4 regions of the Bacillus sp. FDAARGOS_235 genome follow, and region 2 is predicted to be linked to each of the others. Evidence: riboswitches for the same ligand, from Rfam matches in the RefSeq annotation. Region 2 holds a riboswitch; each other region holds the start of a gene.
The links. Region 2 has a riboswitch for lysine ahead of A6J74_RS12525 (amino acid permease). Riboswitches for the same ligand answer to the same signal wherever they lie in the genome.
Positions count from the first base shown of each region.

Region 1: linked by a shared signal. The riboswitch ahead of lysA (diaminopimelate decarboxylase) and the one ahead of A6J74_RS12525 (amino acid permease) in region 2 are both predicted to bind lysine.
Region 3: linked by a shared signal. The riboswitch ahead of A6J74_RS08040 (aspartate kinase) and the one ahead of A6J74_RS12525 (amino acid permease) in region 2 are both predicted to bind lysine.
Region 4: linked by a shared signal. The riboswitch ahead of A6J74_RS29505 (amino acid permease) and the one ahead of A6J74_RS12525 (amino acid permease) in region 2 are both predicted to bind lysine.

Region 1 covers NZ_CP020437.2:1,569,607-1,573,829, reverse strand. The annotation lists gene A6J74_RS09715 (LTA synthase family protein) at 1-1,081, opposite strand, end outside; gene A6J74_RS09710 (DUF3888 domain-containing protein) at 1,344-1,739, shown strand; lysine riboswitch at 1,829-2,010, shown strand; gene lysA (diaminopimelate decarboxylase) at 2,191-3,507, shown strand; SAM riboswitch class I at 3,671-3,779, shown strand; gene A6J74_RS09700 (YezD family protein) at 3,852-3,995, shown strand; gene A6J74_RS09695 (phosphoadenylyl-sulfate reductase) at 4,082-4,223, shown strand, end outside.
Region 2 covers NZ_CP020437.2:2,069,230-2,073,452, forward strand. The annotation lists gene gapN (NADP-dependent glyceraldehyde-3-phosphate dehydrogenase) at 1-670, shown strand, start outside; gene racE (glutamate racemase) at 711-1,538, opposite strand; lysine riboswitch at 1,739-1,920, shown strand; gene A6J74_RS12525 (amino acid permease) at 2,067-3,491, shown strand; gene A6J74_RS12530 (ABC transporter permease) at 3,552-4,223, shown strand, end outside.
Region 3 covers NZ_CP020437.2:1,257,680-1,261,902, forward strand. The annotation lists gene A6J74_RS08020 (YndJ family protein) at 1-333, opposite strand, end outside; gene A6J74_RS08025 (DUF4166 domain-containing protein) at 339-950, opposite strand; gene A6J74_RS08030 (DoxX-like family protein) at 943-1,863, opposite strand; lysine riboswitch at 2,056-2,242, shown strand; gene A6J74_RS08040 (aspartate kinase) at 2,444-3,673, shown strand; gene A6J74_RS08045 (helix-turn-helix domain-containing protein) at 3,864-4,223, opposite strand, start outside.
Region 4 covers NZ_CP020437.2:5,256,879-5,261,101, reverse strand. The annotation lists gene A6J74_RS29520 (VOC family protein) at 1-302, opposite strand, end outside; gene A6J74_RS29515 (sulfite exporter TauE/SafE family protein) at 402-1,412, shown strand; gene A6J74_RS29510 (GNAT family N-acetyltransferase) at 1,453-1,902, opposite strand; lysine riboswitch at 2,289-2,481, shown strand; gene A6J74_RS29505 (amino acid permease) at 2,594-4,060, shown strand; gene A6J74_RS29500 (iron-sulfur cluster biosynthesis family protein) at 4,173-4,223, shown strand, end outside.

The sequences.
Region 1 (4,223 bases), 500 kb from region 2:
AACGGTCATAACCAAGCGCAGGATACATTACGTCACGATTCCAAAACGTTTTATCGTTTGAATGGAAGACAGCAGAAGAATATCCGTATTTCTTTAATTGTTCTGGTGTGGCAGTATACTCATTTGTTGCATGAGTAAAGAATACAGAACCACGGTCTAACGGATAAAGTGAATTTTCAACGATAAATTCAGCATCAGAAGTTTTACCTTGTCCCGTTTGATGATAGAAGTTATCGAAATAAAAACTATCTTTAATAAATTCATTTAAAAATGGAGTAATTTCTTTTCCATTTATTTTTTTATTAATAACAAAACTTTGTGTAGATTCCATTGAAATTAAAATTACATTTTTACCTTTTGCAGCTCCAAATAAGTTTTTATCAACTTGCTTATCTTTTGCATCTGTATAGTTTTTAATTTCAGAGAATCCGTCGCCACTTGCGAATACACGTTCAGCCGAAGACTTAGATTGAAGCGTAATATCAAATAGATGATATGTGTATAACCCTAAATTTTTCACGACAGTTTGACGGTCAAATGAGCGTGAGAACATTTGTGGCTTATAAATAACTGAAACAACAATTTGTAGTGCTAATAACGCAGTTACACCGCTAAAGAAAGTTCTCTTCTCAGATCGTGAAAGTGGTGTTTTATCACCAAATGATGGGAATTTACGTGAAATAAACATTAAAATAATTGCATCTGCAAATAAAAGTAATGTTTTGTACGTAAAGAGCTCTTTTATGCTCGTCCCTAAATCAGCCATATTATTTGTTTGGAATAAAACCGGGAAGGTAACGAAATCGTTATAAAACCCATAAAACATTGCATTTCCAAATAAAATAAATGACAGTATAAAACTAATTCCAATTATAATTCGATTTCGATGCTTAGATGCAAATAAAGCTAAACCGAAAAATAAAAGTAACGCAGCTAGTGGATTAATAAACAGCATAAATTCTTCAAAGAAGTTATCAATTTTAATATCAAACGCTAGCTTGTACACAATATATGTTTTAATCCATAATAAAACGACTGCAACGAGTGCAAATCGTAATTTTGGAAACAGATGTTGTAGCATAATATACTCCTCTCCTAGAAAGCATGACAGTTCTTGCGAGCCGGTTTGATTAGCGCCTCACTTTATATATACGAACAGTCTTTTGTTATTATGATTATTATACTATGAGTATCATTATACGAAAATTAAAGAGGGTTGTGGGCTTTTTTTGCAACAATTGAGTAGAAAAAGAGAAGTAGGAGACAATAAAATAGAATTTCTATGCGCGATTATTGTAATTCATTAAACATAGAAAGTATCGCGTAATGGTGCGGAGGTTATAATGCGAAAATTATTTTATCTTATAATGTGCAGTATTTTTATACTCTTTGCTTCACCGAGTGTATCAGTAGCTCAGTATGATGCACCTCTTATGGAAGATGCACTTTATTCTGTTTTATTTCCGAAAATAAATAAAGCAATTGAAAAACAATATGGGAGTTTGAAACCTTATCAATGTCCTAAAATTATTAGTTTAAAAAAAGTGTATAGTGGTACATATTTATTTCAAACGGTTATTGAAGTGACGAAGTACGAACAGATTGGTGGGAAAATTGTTCCACCATTTGAAAAAGTAACTATTACGTTTAATAATGAAGAAGGCGAATGGGAAGTAACGAAGATAATAGTAAAGCGCTTACCAAATGATACGAAATTAAACTGTAAAAAAACAATATAAAAAATTGTTTGACAAATAAAATGGTCCTTTGGTATTGTTAATAGCAACAATTAGATGTTTGAAAATTAAATAGACTTACCTCATCTACTCTCAAAGGTAGAGGCCGCGATAGGAAAGAGTAAGCTATGGGAGATTTAGTGGAATCTGTGACCATGGGTTGAAAGGGACTATTGCCGAAATATAAGAATAACCACCTTATTCATATATTGGGACTGCATTGAATAAATGTAGTACTGTCATAAGATTTATTTTATGGAGAGCTATTTGGAGATGTTGATGCGGTTTCTTATTTTGAGAAGATAACAACTTGTTTATTTTTTCAATATATATTTTTCCTAATAAGAAACGCGTGTGAACATTGTTCCGCGCGTTTTTTGTCTATCTAAAAGCGTGCTGCAATGAATAGAAGATTGGGGTTATGAGTTTTAGAGGAAATAAGGGAGGAATTCAAATGTATTTACACGGCACAAGCCGAATCAATGGGCAAGGACACTTAGAAATTGGAGGGTGCGATACGACGCAGCTAGCAAAACAATACGGAACACCACTTTATGTATACGATGAAGAGTCTATTCGAGGGAAATGTCGTGCGTTTCATCGTGCTTTTAAAGAAAGTGGTTTCTCTTATCAAGTAGCATATGCAAGCAAGGCGTTCTTGTGCATGGAGATGTGCCGAGTAGCTCGTGAAGAGAACATGTCATTAGATGTTGTTTCGGGTGGGGAATTATATACTGCGCTCCAAGCAGGATTTCCAGCATCACGTATTCATTTTCATGGAAACAATAAAACAGAAGAAGAGATAGTGATGGCTCTTCAGGCGAATATCGGTTGTTTTGTAGTAGATAATTTCTTGGAATTAGAAGTTTTACACGATTTAGCAATGCAACATGGGAAATTTGTAAACATATTAATTCGTGTAACGCCTGGAGTAGAGGCGCACACACATGAATATATTACGACAGGCCAAGAGGATTCAAAATTTGGATTTGGCGTTTCAAATGGTCAAGCGATGCAGGCAATTGGGCTTGCTTTACAAAAATCAAATTATAATGTGTTAGGGATTCATTCACATATCGGATCACAAATATTTGAAACGGCTGGTTTTGTTCGAGCGATTGAAGTTCTTCGTAAATTTTTGGAAGAGGTGAGAGAGCAAACGAACTATGTAGTAAAAGTATTAAATGTAGGCGGAGGATTTGGAATACGCTATACAGAGTCAGATACACCATTAACTCTTGAGACATATGTGCGAGCTGTAACAAGTGCAGTGAGAGAACAATTTACAGTATGTGAATATCCATTGCCAGAAATATGGGTTGAACCAGGCCGTAGTATTGTAGGTGATGCGGGAACGACAATTTATACAGTTGGATCTGTGAAAGAAATTCCTGGCATTCGGAAATATGTATCCGTCGATGGTGGAATGACAGATAACTTAAGACCGGCTTTATATAGCGCTCGTTACGAAGCGATGTTAGCGAATCGAGGAAATGATGAGAATGAGGAACTCGTTTCAATTGCTGGGAAATGCTGTGAGAGTGGAGATATGCTAATTTGGGATATTAATCTACCGAAAGTTGCTTCTTCTGATTTACTAGCAATTTCTTGTACGGGAGCATATGGGTACTCGATGGCGAATAATTATAATCGAATTCGGAGACCAGCCGTCGTCTTTGCGAAAGGTGGCACATCGCAAATTGTTGTGGAACGTGAAACGTACGAAAATATCATTGGGAACGATCGCATACGTATTAAAGAGCTTGTTTAAATAAGGAAAAGGAGTTGTTCGAATGGGCAATTCCTTTTTATAAAGTGAAACTATAATCAGTGGGGGGGATTGCCCGCAAATAGCGGGATAAAATAAAATAATTAAAATATATCGGAAAACTAGGATTGAAAAAAATCAGAATTGTGATAAAATACAAATACAAAGCTTATCAAGAGAAGCGGAGGGAACTGGCCCGAAGAAGCTCGGCAACCTGCTTATAGAAAGCAAGGTGCTAAATCCAGCAAAATGGAATCCATTTTGAAAGATAAGGTAAAATATATTACCGAACAGTCTTTTCGAAATGGGAAAGATTTTTTTTATGAATAAAAAGGGGGGCTGTTCGCGTGAGCGTACGGGAACATTTTGATGAAGTATCTGAGAAAATTCAAGCGATGCTTGCTGATATGAAATATGGTTCAATTACAATTGTGGTGCAAGATGGAAAAGTAATTCAATTAGAGAAAAGTGAAAAAGTACGTTTAAAGTGAAAAGCGCTGACTAGAAAAACTAGAGGCGGTTTTAATCTATTTTAATAGATTAAAACCGTCTTTTTGCTTTTACAGGGGGAAAAAACATGTTGACGTATGAAACGTGGGAAGAAAATCGTGTTTCATTTTCAGAGGAAGATGAAACGAAAGGCGCGCTATCCGTATTAAGTTGGGCTTATAAAGAATATAAAGATGAAATTGTATACGCGTGTAGCTTCGGAGTGGAAG
Region 2 (4,223 bases):
GAAAGACCCTGGTATCGTTCGTGAAGATGCTGACTTACAAGATGCTGCAAACCATATCGTAAGCGGTGCATTCTCTTACTCTGGTCAACGTTGTACAGCTATTAAACGTGTACTTGTACACGAAAACGTAGCAGACGAGCTTGTTGACTTAGTAAAAGCGCAAGTAGCTGAACTATCAGTTGGATCTCCAGAACAAGACAGCACAATCGTTCCATTAATTGACGATAAATCTGCTGACTTCGTTCAAGGTTTAGTTGACGATGCTGTTGAAAAAGGTGCAACAATCGTTATCGGTAACAAACGTGAGCGTAACTTAATTTACCCAACATTAATCGACCACGTAACAGAAGAAATGAAAGTTGCTTGGGAAGAGCCATTCGGCCCAATCCTTCCAATCATCCGCGTTTCTTCAGATGAGCAAGCAATTGAAATTGCTAACAAATCAGAGTTCGGCTTACAAGCAAGTGTCTTCACAAAAGACATTAACAAAGCATTTGCAATTGCTAACAAAATCGAAACTGGTTCTGTTCAAATTAACGGACGCACAGAGCGCGGACCTGATCACTTCCCATTCATCGGTGTAAAAGGTTCAGGTATGGGCGCACAAGGTATTCGTAAGAGCCTTGAGTCTATGACACGTGAAAAAGTAACTGTATTGAACTTAGTTTAATCTTATATAGAAGCTGATCTAGTTTTAGATCAGCTTCTTTTTATTTCACGAGTTGTTTTTCCATAGGTAAATTCACACATTCTACAGAAATTTCATATCCTAGCCAACGCTCAGCAATATGTTCAAATGATAAAACAGAGCCTGTTGTAAAAAATCGATGCTTCGGATTCAAATTGTCAGACAGGATTCCTTTGTGCTGTAAAATTGTGCTTAATTCTATCGCTGTTTCTTCTGCAGAACTAATAATCGTTACATCTTCTCCTAGTTCCTTTTTTATATAGGACTCTAAAAGTGGATAATGCGTACACCCAAGAATTAACGTATCTATATCTTCTTTCGTTAATGGCAGTAAAGCTTGTTTCACTTGCTGCGTTACATATGCTGTATCTTCTAATTGATTTTCTACAACTGTAGCTAAAGTCGGGCACGCGTGACTATGCACTTCCAAATATGTATCAAGCTCGTGTAATGCTTTTTCGTACATATTAGACTGTATCGTACCTACAGTTCCAATTACTCCGATTTCCCCTTTCTTTGTCACTTTAATTGCCGCTCTTGCTCCCGGATGTATAACGCCAATAACCGGAATAGACAGTGCTTCTTGCAGCGCAGTCAATGCAGCAGCTGCAGCAGTATTACATGCTACCACTAGCGCTTTTAACGGAAACTGTTTGAGGAACTCAACCATTTCAAATACGAAAGATTGTACCTCTTCTACACTTCTTGGCCCATACGGACAACGCTCATTATCACCAATATAATAAATGCTCTCTTTAGGCAATTGTCTTATAATTTCACTCGCAACTGTTAATCCCCCAACTCCCGAATCTAGCACACCTATTACTGAATGTTTATGACATACAGACATATACTTCATCCCCTTCTCAATCTTCTAGCGTCAATAACATTTATTATATTATGAAAATTCAATATTACATAATAATCCCTCTCTCTTTTAATCACAAACTCTTCTCTATAATCTGATTATTACTATATCCATTGACGTATAAAAATACATTTGTTACTCTTAAATACGTTAATTTAATATTTAAATCCTCATTCGTATCTCGGTGAGGTAGAGGTTGCAGTCATTAAGAGTATCATTTCAGGAGATGTAGTGGCATTGATGAAGAAATGGGAAAGGAATGATTGCCGAAGTAAGTCGTGTCCACCATGCACACTTGCTGGGTCTGCATTTAATAAGTGCAGAACTGTCACAAACGTTTCGTTTGTGGAGAGCTATCGAGAGGTATGTCGTGGGTTTCTTATAAGATAGAAAGCATGTAGCGGCAGATTACGTGCTTTTTTTGTTTTGTTTGGGACTTCTCTTCTCTAATCGGAAGACATACATATCTCCTCGCTTGACTTGGTTATACTAACTTTGGAGGTATTTTCTATGCAACAAAAAAAATGGGGCTTTTGGGTACTAACAGCTTTCGTTGTCGGTAATATGGTTGGCGCTGGGATTTTCATGGTGCCAAGTACATTGGCACAAACAGCAAGCCCACTCGGTGTCACTTTAGCTTGGTTAACAACAGGGTTTGGTGTTTTAATGCTAGCTCTTGTTTTCGGTAATTTAGCAATTCGTCGTCCTGATTTAACGACAGGACCACAAAGTCATGCATATGCTTTATTCTCAACACCAAAAAAGAAAAAAATGGCTGGTTTCAGTATGGTATGGGGATATTGGGTTGCAAACTGGGCAAGTAACGTTGCTATTATTACATCTTTCGCGGGATATTTATCACTCTTCTTCCCAATTATGAAAGATACACGACTACTATTTTCAATCGGTTCGTTTAACATAGAAGTCGGAAAACTAATTACATTTACGATTTGTTCCATCTTACTTTGGGGAACTCATATTATATTAACTAATGGTGTAAGCGGAGCTGGAAAGCTAAACTTCTTAGCAACAACAACGAAAGTGACTGGATTCCTTTTATTTATCGTCGTTACGTTATTTGCATTCGAAGCTTCTAAGTTTGGACAATGGTACACACCGATGATCGATAAATCAGGTGTATCACATGGTCTTCTTTCACAAGTAAATTTAGCCGCTCTTACAACGCTTTGGGCGTTTATCGGAATTGAATCAGCCGTTCTTTTATCAAACCGGGCTGTTTCTCCAAAAACGGTAAAACGGGCAACAGTTGCGGGATTACTTATTACAGTTGCAATTTACTTAGGAATTACAATTTTAACAATGGGTGTCCTTCACGTTGATACATTACAAGCTTCTGAACGTCCGTTAGCAGATGCACTAAATGCTGCAATGGGTCATGGCGGCGGGAAACTGATGGCATTACTTGCTCTTACTTCCCTATTCGGTTCTATCTTAGGCTGGATTTTATTAAGCTCAGAAGTACCGTATCAAGCAGCAAAAGAAGGTTTCTTCCCTTCCTTCTTCACAAAAACAAATAAAAAAGGAAGTCCAATTTACTCATTACGATTAACAAACATTATGTCGCAAGTATTCTTATTCTCAACATTATCAGGAACTATTGCGGAAGCTTATACATTCGTTATTACCGTATCAACACTGGCCTACCTCATTCCATATCTCGTTTCACCGATCTTCCAGTTAAAATTAGTCGCAACTGGTGAAACGTATAAAAATGAAATGCGGGCAAGAATTACAGATGGTATAGTCGCAGTGATCGCACTTTGCTACGCACTATGGGTTATAAAAACCGGTGCATCCGATATAAAAACGTTCCTTCTCGGAATTGGTTTATTCGTAATTGGATTTGCTTTCTATCCATTAATGAATCGTGATCAGAAAAAAAATAACGAAAAGAAAAACGGGCAAGTTGCATAACGCAATTTGCTCGTTTTTTCTTTTGTAAAACATATATAATAGAACAAAGAGGTGAAAAACATGTCAATTGAATCACTATGGAGCAGTCGCTTCCAACAACATATGCAAAATATCATTACATACTTTGCACGTATGATTAACGGTTTATTATATAGCTTTATCTTTATTTCATGCGTTGGCGCATATTATTATGCTCAGTTTCTAAAAGCATCTCCTTCTAAAGGAATATCTCTCATACTCATAACGACCGTTCTTACATTTATTATAATGAGATGTCCCATTCGCACCTTTATTCAAAAACCTGATGCTGTCTATTTGCTTGCATTAGAAGAGAAACTAACATCTTATTTTAAAAAATCTCTTCTATATAATTACATCATTCAGATTTTCCCATTATTATTTACGTTCCTTATTCTCGTTCCGCTGGCTATGCAATCATTACAATTAACTGTACCGTTCTTATGTACAATCTTTATCGTTTTAATGATTACGAAAGCTTGGAACCTGTACATATATTGGATGTGGCGTGATAGCCATGAAAAAAACATATGGTTCATTATTCGTATTGCTTGTAACGTCCTAATCATTTACATGCTATTTTACTCGGCACATGTTCTCATATTAGGCGGATTGCTCTTACTACTTGCTTTCCTACTTCTATATACGAAAAAACAGCCTACAAAACGAATACCGTGGGATTACATAATCGAGCAAGAAGAAAAAATGGATGTT
Region 3 (4,223 bases), 810 kb from region 2:
CTCCTCTAACGGCTTCCATCCTCTTTCTAGCAATCTACTTACACCAAATAACGCAACAATTCCTGTATATACAAACCAAACTAGCGCAAATAAATAGTGATTTGTGACGAAAGCTAGCATTGCGCAAATTGCTGCGATTGGATATAAAAACGATACGAATTTATAAAATAATAAATACGATCCATTTCTTGTTCTTTTATCAATAATACAAAAAGACATCGGTATAAATAATAAAACAGATAATAATATAATTGCTTCAACAGGATTTATATTCGACCACTCACATATTAGAAAAACAACATAACAAGCAAGCCCAAATATTATATTTTTCATATCGTTTATTCCCTTTCTACAAATGTTCCCTTGTATGAAAAAAGCGAACCAATTAACGGGTTTCGTACTTGTACATGAATTCGAAAACACTTAAGTGTTTCATCATAACTTTCAACAATTTTTGCCTCACCATACAAAAATTTTGGTAACGGCATTTTTCTTCCAAACATATAAAACCATTGTTCCTTTGAAGAAATATGCATTGCCCCTAACTCATCGATATGAAAATGCAGTGTAGAAACGAGTAAATGTGGTTCGCCAAAATAATCTACAATTTCATTTTCGTTTTCATCCAATTGCATAACTGCGTTAAAATATCTTTTCTTATTATGAAAATAAAAAGTACGGTTCCACCTTACTAATTCTTGTCCATATTCATCTCGCTCAGCTATGTTTTGTATCGTAAATGGAATTTCCTCTCCTCGTTCCGAGAAAAACATTCGAAACTTCGATGCAATTTTCAATATAAATTTTACGAAAAAAGAGCCACCGTAAATTTCATCCATCTTTCCTTCCCCTGTAAAACTATTCTCTTCTGTAATCGCATAACGCTTCTGCAATTCAGGATGAAGATTTTTATAGGTATCCCCTAATAATCGTTCATACATATTAGCCATACACTTGTCCCTTTCTCGCCCTCTTGCAATTTTTCGCGCTTGGTAAATCGAAACTATTTATATAACCGACAATTGATAACCCCATTAGAAGAACATTTAATGTAATCGGATTAAACGGCCCTGTAAAGCTTGCGATATTCGTAAATCCTGCCGCTAACGTTAAAACTAGTAATACAATAATATGCAGTATAAATAATTTTCGTTTTATTATTGGCAACAGCCATACGACACCGAAAATTATTTCTAACACCCCAATTATTTTAAGTATACATACACTACTTTCATTTGAACCGATTAATAAAGAAAGCATCTTTACTTCCTCTGAATGAGTAAACAGTAGTTTTGGCACTATCCCTTGATATATCCATACAAAAGCAAATAAAAAACAAACGAGCCAATACGTCATCGTTCTTCTAATTAGCAAACTAGGATGCAAACCTTTTTCCAACCATAATTTGAGAGCATCAAAACTCCAAGCAGTCGCCCAACCTAATAATGGACGAAACATATATGAATCAATCACATTTCCTATACGACCATATCTCGTATCATAATCATATTGCGTTTCAAAATGAATACACTCTTTATGCGGTGTATACTTCCAATAACCACGCCCTATTCGTATAAGTGATAATGTATTGTCTGTCCAAAATTTCAAAGAAGAAATCCGTTCACCAGTTTCTTTTCTTATTTCACCTATCGATTCCCCTTCTCCGCCTATTTCAAGCCCAAATCCTATCTTTGTTTTATATAAAAACTTCTGTGGTTCTCCCTCTTTTTTCTCTAAATACGAAATTTCAGTAAAACGAGCATCCCATTCTGTATGTAGGTCTGGTTCTTGCGTATATTCCCATAATTTCTCTATTGTCGTTTTCATTTCTGTTGCAACATAAATAGGCCTTTTTCTTTTCATACTCCGACCTCCTACACTCTATATTTTTAATGTACATGTAATATATGTATTTTGCTACATTTTTCACAAACTTTATCTCTAAAAAGAAAGAATTTTGAAAATACATATAAAACACTTGATTCCCTGAATAATTTAAATTATTATAAAACAAATGTTACCAACAACTTCATAAATCAAACACTCTCGCCTAAAACGTGAGATAGAGGTTGCAATACTTATGAGTATTCTAATGGAGACACAGAGATGTCTATGAAATTGGATGAAAGGAAGTGTTGCCGAAATTGATAAATTTCTCTGCATTTATCAATTGGGGCTGTTTTCGAATAGAAACAGAACTGTCATATGTACAGACATGTACGTATGAAGAGCTATCTACAAAAAAGAGATATCATTTTCATGGTATTCCTTTTTTGGCGGTTTTTTTATTAGCTCCGTTTTCTGTTTCCCTTTTCCTGTAACAGCACCATCCTCACTTATTTGAGATGGTGTTTTTTGTTTTTCTCTCTGGTAACTACAGGAATATTGGGATTTATATATGTCCTAATCTATTCTTAAAAATGGACGAAAGAAGGAATTCGTAATGGAAACGATTGTACAAAAATTTGGTGGTACTTCTGTCGGAAGTGTTGAGCGCATTCAACATGTGGCAAATTTAATTATTGAAGAATATGAACGAGGACATAGTATCGTCTCTGTCGTTTCAGCAATGGGGAAAAGCACAGATGAACTTGTAGCACTTGCTAACGCTATTGCGGAAAATCCGAGTAAACGTGAAATGGATATGCTTCTATCTACAGGAGAACAAGTAACTATTTCATTATTAACAATGGTACTACAAGCAAAAGGTTATAACGCAATTTCATTAACAGGATGGCAAGCTGGTATTACGACAGAATCTGTACACAGTAGTGCACGGATTACTGACATTAACGTTGAGCGTATTCAGTCTTATCTTACTGAAGGCACGATTGTTATCGTAGCTGGTTTCCAAGGAATCAGTGAAAAAAATGAAATTACAACGCTTGGACGTGGTGGCTCTGATACGACAGCTGTTGCATTAGCAGCGGCACTAAAAGCGAAAAAATGTGATATTTATACGGATGTAACAGGCGTATACACGACGGATCCACGAGTTGTAAAGACAGCTTACAAATTAGATGAAATTTCTTATGATGAAATGTTAGAACTGGCAAACCTCGGCGCCGGCGTATTACATCCACGTGCTGTTGAATTTGCCAAAAATCATCATGTCGTTTTAGAAGTTCGCTCAAGTATGGAACAAGAAAACGGAACAATTGTAAAAGGAGAATGTAACATGGAACAACAATCAATCGTTAAAGGTATTGCTTTTGAAGATAATATTACACGTGTCACAGTGAAAGGATTGGAACAAGGTTCACTTTCAATAATTTTCTCTACGTTAGCTAACGCACATATTAATGTAGATATTATTATTCAAAGTATTACAAATGAAGGAACTGTTCATCTTTCCTTCTCTATCCATTCTAATGACTTACAAGAAACACTAGAAGTATTGGAACAGAACCAAGAAGATCTTCACTATGAGTCTGTAGAACATGAAAATCATTTAGCAAAAGTATCAATTGTAGGATCTGGTATGGTATCTAATCCAGGTGTTGCTGCGAATATGTTCACTACTTTAAAAGAAGAAGATATTCATATTAAAATGGTAAGTACATCTGAAATTAAAGTGTCTGTCGTTATTGACCGCCTTCATTTAGTAACAGGTGTGGAAGCACTTCATCAATCATTTATGGCGAAAATTGAGCCTTTAGTGCAAATGAGCTAATTTAATATTTTTATTGCAACTTACAAAAACATATTAATCTATTTCTTTCCTATATAAATAAAAAGCTGTTTGCATAGATTTCAAGACTCTACGCAAACAGCTTTTTAATATATTATCGATATCCAAAAATCATTATAAAACAATGAAATTATTCTTTAAACTCTTTCCTAGGAAATATAGTTGACTCTTCTTACTTCTTATCACACATATCGTTTCTCTCTTTCCCTTGAAAAAATGATCTATATTCATTGAAAATAATTTTCTTCACATCCGAGTAAAAGACCATCATGAATAGTGCAATTCCTAATACAACCACCTGTATTTTTTCATACTCAATGAACGCACTCATAATGAGCAAACCACATCCAATATAAAAACCAAACTCATTCTTTTTCTCAAAATCCGCCTCTTCTTCATCAATATGTATTTTCTCTTTAAAGCTTTGATTCCCTTTTATTAACTCATCTAGCGTAACGTTGTACATTTCGCTCAGTAAAATTAAATTATCAATGTCAGGGTAACTTTTATCATTTTCCCACTTATAAACCGC
Region 4 (4,223 bases), 2.1 Mb from region 2:
AATTTATCTGCTAATTCTTCAATGGCATCTGTTCGAATTGCAATTTGTAGCATTCCTTCTCCATTTTGTAATTTCACCACCGTTTCTTGTACTAATGGATTTTCTGCTTCTTTCGCTTTTTCTTCATGCTGCACAGCTAAAAATTCTATGTATGATAAATCAAAATAACATAAACTATTCCAAGTTCCCCAAGTAGTATGCTCTCCGCCTAATACAGTATGAAATCCACTCGCTTGCATTTGTTTTGCTGCTTCCTTCGGTGTACAAGGCACTGCGTGAACGAGATGATCAAATCGTAACATAGTCCTTCTCCCCTTTCTCTCCATCCTTTTATTGTATATTTTATTTTTCTTTCATTCAATTCAAAAAACTTCAAAACCCAGTTGATTTATATGATTAATATGTATTATAATGAAACAAATTTAATTATTGCTGATTGGAAAAACCAAAGGCACTTTTCTCATACGGGAAAAGTGCTTTTTTCATTTATTATTACAGGGGGATTATTTATGCAGAAATTAATTGTCTTTGCTATTATTGGATTTTTCGCTCAATTGATTGATGGGGCACTTGGAATGGCGTATGGGGTAACATCTACCTCACTATTATTAATGTTTGGTATTGCACCAGCTGTAGCATCCGCATCTGTTCACTTAGCTGAAGTCGTTACAACCGCAGCTTCTGGTGCATCGCACATCAAATTTGGAAACGTTGATAAATATACAGTTTCCAGATTAACATTACCCGGAGCAATTGGGGCATTTGTTGGGGCATGTTTTTTAAGTAATTTACCTGGCGATGTGATTAAACCGTACATTTCAATATTTTTATTCACTTTAGGCGTTTATATTTTATTACGATTCATTATTCAAAAACAAATTGTTACTTCCAAAAAGCGTATGTCTGCCAAACAACTTGTGCCACTCGGCTTATTCGCTGGATTCGTCGATTCAACTGGTGGCGGTGGCTGGGGTCCAATTACGACACCTGTACTGCTAGCAAGAGGAAATGAAGCTAGAAAAGTTATTGGATCTGTAGATACGAGTGAGTTTCCTGTTTCGCTCGCTGCAACAATTGGTTTCTTCATCTCACTTGGCTGGGAACAAGTAAGCTGGGTTTGGGTATTCGCCTTAATGCTTGGCGGTATTGTCGCAGCTCCAATTGCCGCATGGTTAGTACGTATCGTTCCACCTCATTTACTTGGGGTATTAGTTGGTGGCCTTATTATCTTTACGAATATTCGTACACTACTTACAACATTTAAAGTGGATCCAACTATTATTTCACTTTCTTACGTGGCAGTTGGTCTTGTCGTTATTATTTCTATTTTCATTGCTGTCCGTAATCATTCCAATCGTTCTAACCCATCAACAGGCGGCTATCCGAAAGATCAAAAACAAATGCTACCATAATGATAAAAAATGCCGCTCGAACTATATCGAGCGGTATTTTTTATTTTTCTATTTTCCAATTAATCATCGTATCTGTTGTATCTACTCTCTTCATATGTAATTTCTCTAATACACGAATCGAACTAGCATTTTCAAGGAGTGTCTCCGCAATAATTGTATCTACCTTTCCTGTCTGGAAAGCCCACTTTATTAATTCATCTACAGATTCTGTAGCATACCCTTTATTCCAATATTTCTCAATAAAACCGTAACCAATTTCTACTGTACGTTTCTCGTTCGGTTTCCCTTTAAATCCTATATCCCCTAGTACGATGTCATCTTCTTTTCGAATGACATACCACGCACCCCAAGGTAATAAAGCTGCGTCTTGTTTTACACTTTCTACATGCCCTGCAATATGCGGGCCGCTATTGTATCCTTGATTCTTCGCAATCTGAACCCATTCTTCCGTACACGGGATAATATGTAATCTTTCTGTTTCTAATTTCATAACGATGTCCCCTTTTTAATTAAACAGTACTTCAATTTTACTACAAAAAAGAAAGAATATTCAATCTTTTAATTTGCACATATGTTTTTTCTTTAGAACAAAATAAAAGAAGTGATACCCTTCAATCGTTATGTCGAATTATATTTTCTGAATTTTCTTTTAATTTTAAAGGGTTTTTCATTATTTTTTGCGAAACATTTGTATAACAATTTTTTCTTTGTTTATTGCTACATAATAGTAGGTTCGGGTGGAGTTATGCAAGCGTTTCCTATACAATAACCGATATTTTTTGACTTTTCCTAACAAAATTCCTTGCAATATATTCAGAAACTCATTACAATTGCCATATGTTAAATATCTTAGCAATATATAAATCCTCATCAATCCGATGAGGTAGAGGTTGCGACTTTTAAAAGTAAAACGGACGAGACACAGAGAATGTCACTGACTCCGTTTGAAAGGAAAAGTTGCCGAAGTTTGTATTTCTTCTCTGGAAGTATGAGCTGGGGCTGTCTCCGAAAGGAACAGAACTGTCACGTTTACAAAATTACCGTGTAAACGTGGGGTGCTATCTTAACGGAAGGGTATGATGGGGTGGTTATTTGTGAAACGTTCCGCCTAATTCCTTTGGCGGTTTTTTGTATTTTTCTCCCCCGCTCCTTCCTAACCTACAAGAAAAGGAGTGTTGAACATGAATAGCGCAACAAATCAATCTACCTCTAAAACGCAAACTACACAAGGACAAGGTGAATTAAAACGCGGATTAAAATCTCGTCACCTTACGATGATTTCTCTCGGTGGTACAATCGGTACCGGACTATTTCTTGCCAGCGGTGGTGTAATCCATTCAGCTGGTCCTGGCGGTGCACTAATCGCATACGCCGCAATTGGAATTATGGTGTATTTCTTAATGACAAGCTTAGCTGAACTTGCAGCTTACATGCCTGTTACTGGATCTTTTAGCACGTATGCAACAAAATTTGTTGATCCATCACTTGGCTTTGCACTTGGATGGAACTATTGGTATAACTGGGCGATTACAATTGCGGCAGAACTAGCGGCCGTAACATTAATTATGAAATTTTGGTTCCCTGATACCCCTTCCCTCATTTGGAGTGGATTATGCTTAGCTATTATTTTTCTCTTAAACTATTTATCTGTTAAAGGTTTTGGTGAATCTGAATATTGGTTCGCACTTATTAAAGTAGTTACTATTATTATCTTCTTAGTTGTCGGCTTCATGATGATTTTTGGAATTATGGGCGGCGAATCTGTCGGCTTTAAAAACTTCACTGTTGCAGATGCTCCATTTAACGGCGGTATCATGGCAATTATCGGTGTATTTATGGCTGCTGGTTTCTCCTTCCAAGGAACTGAATTATTAGGTGTAGCTGCTGGTGAAACGTCTGATCCAGAACGCAATATCCCAAAAGCAATTCGTTCGATCTTTTGGCGCATTCTTTTATTCTATATCCTTGCAATTCTCGTTATCGGTTTATTAATTCCTTATACAACTGAAAGTCTTGCAGCAAGTGATGTTACAGTAAGTCCATTTACACTTGTATTTGAAAAAGCAGGCGTTGCCTTTGCTGCTTCTGTTATGAACGCTGTTATTTTAACGGCAGTTTTATCTGCTGGTAACTCTGGCATGTACGCATCAACTCGTATGCTTTGGGATTTAGCTCGTCAAGGAAAAGCACCGAAGTTTTTAGGCAAATTAGATAGCCGTGGTGTACCTGTTAACGCTCTAATCGCAACATCAGTAGTTGGTAGCGTCGCTTTCATCGCTTCTTTATTCGGTGACGGTGTTGTATATATTTGGTTATTAAACGCTTCTGGTATGTCTGGCTTTATCGCATGGGTTGGTATTGCAATTAGTCATTACCGCTTCCGTAAAGCATATATCGCACAAGGAAAAGATTTAAAAGACTTACCATATAGAGCAAAATGGTTCCCATTCGGTCCAATCTTCGCATTTACACTTTGCGTCATCGTAATTTTAGGACAAAACTACGGCGCATTTATGGGTGAATCAATCGATTGGAACGGCGTACTCGTTTCTTACATAGGTTTACCGCTCTTCTTAGTACTATGGTTAGGATATAAATTTACAAAGAAAACAAAAGTGATTCCACTTGATAAATGTGAACTAAAATAAAGTAGAGCGAGCAAACAATTTTGTTTGCTCGTTTTTTTTACAATTCTCTTTACTTCCCTATTTCTTTTGTTTTTGCAATAATAAAAGAAATAAAAATAAAGGTTGGGATACAATGAACATTCGTATTACTGATGAAGCAAAGGCAGCTATACATAGATTAGAA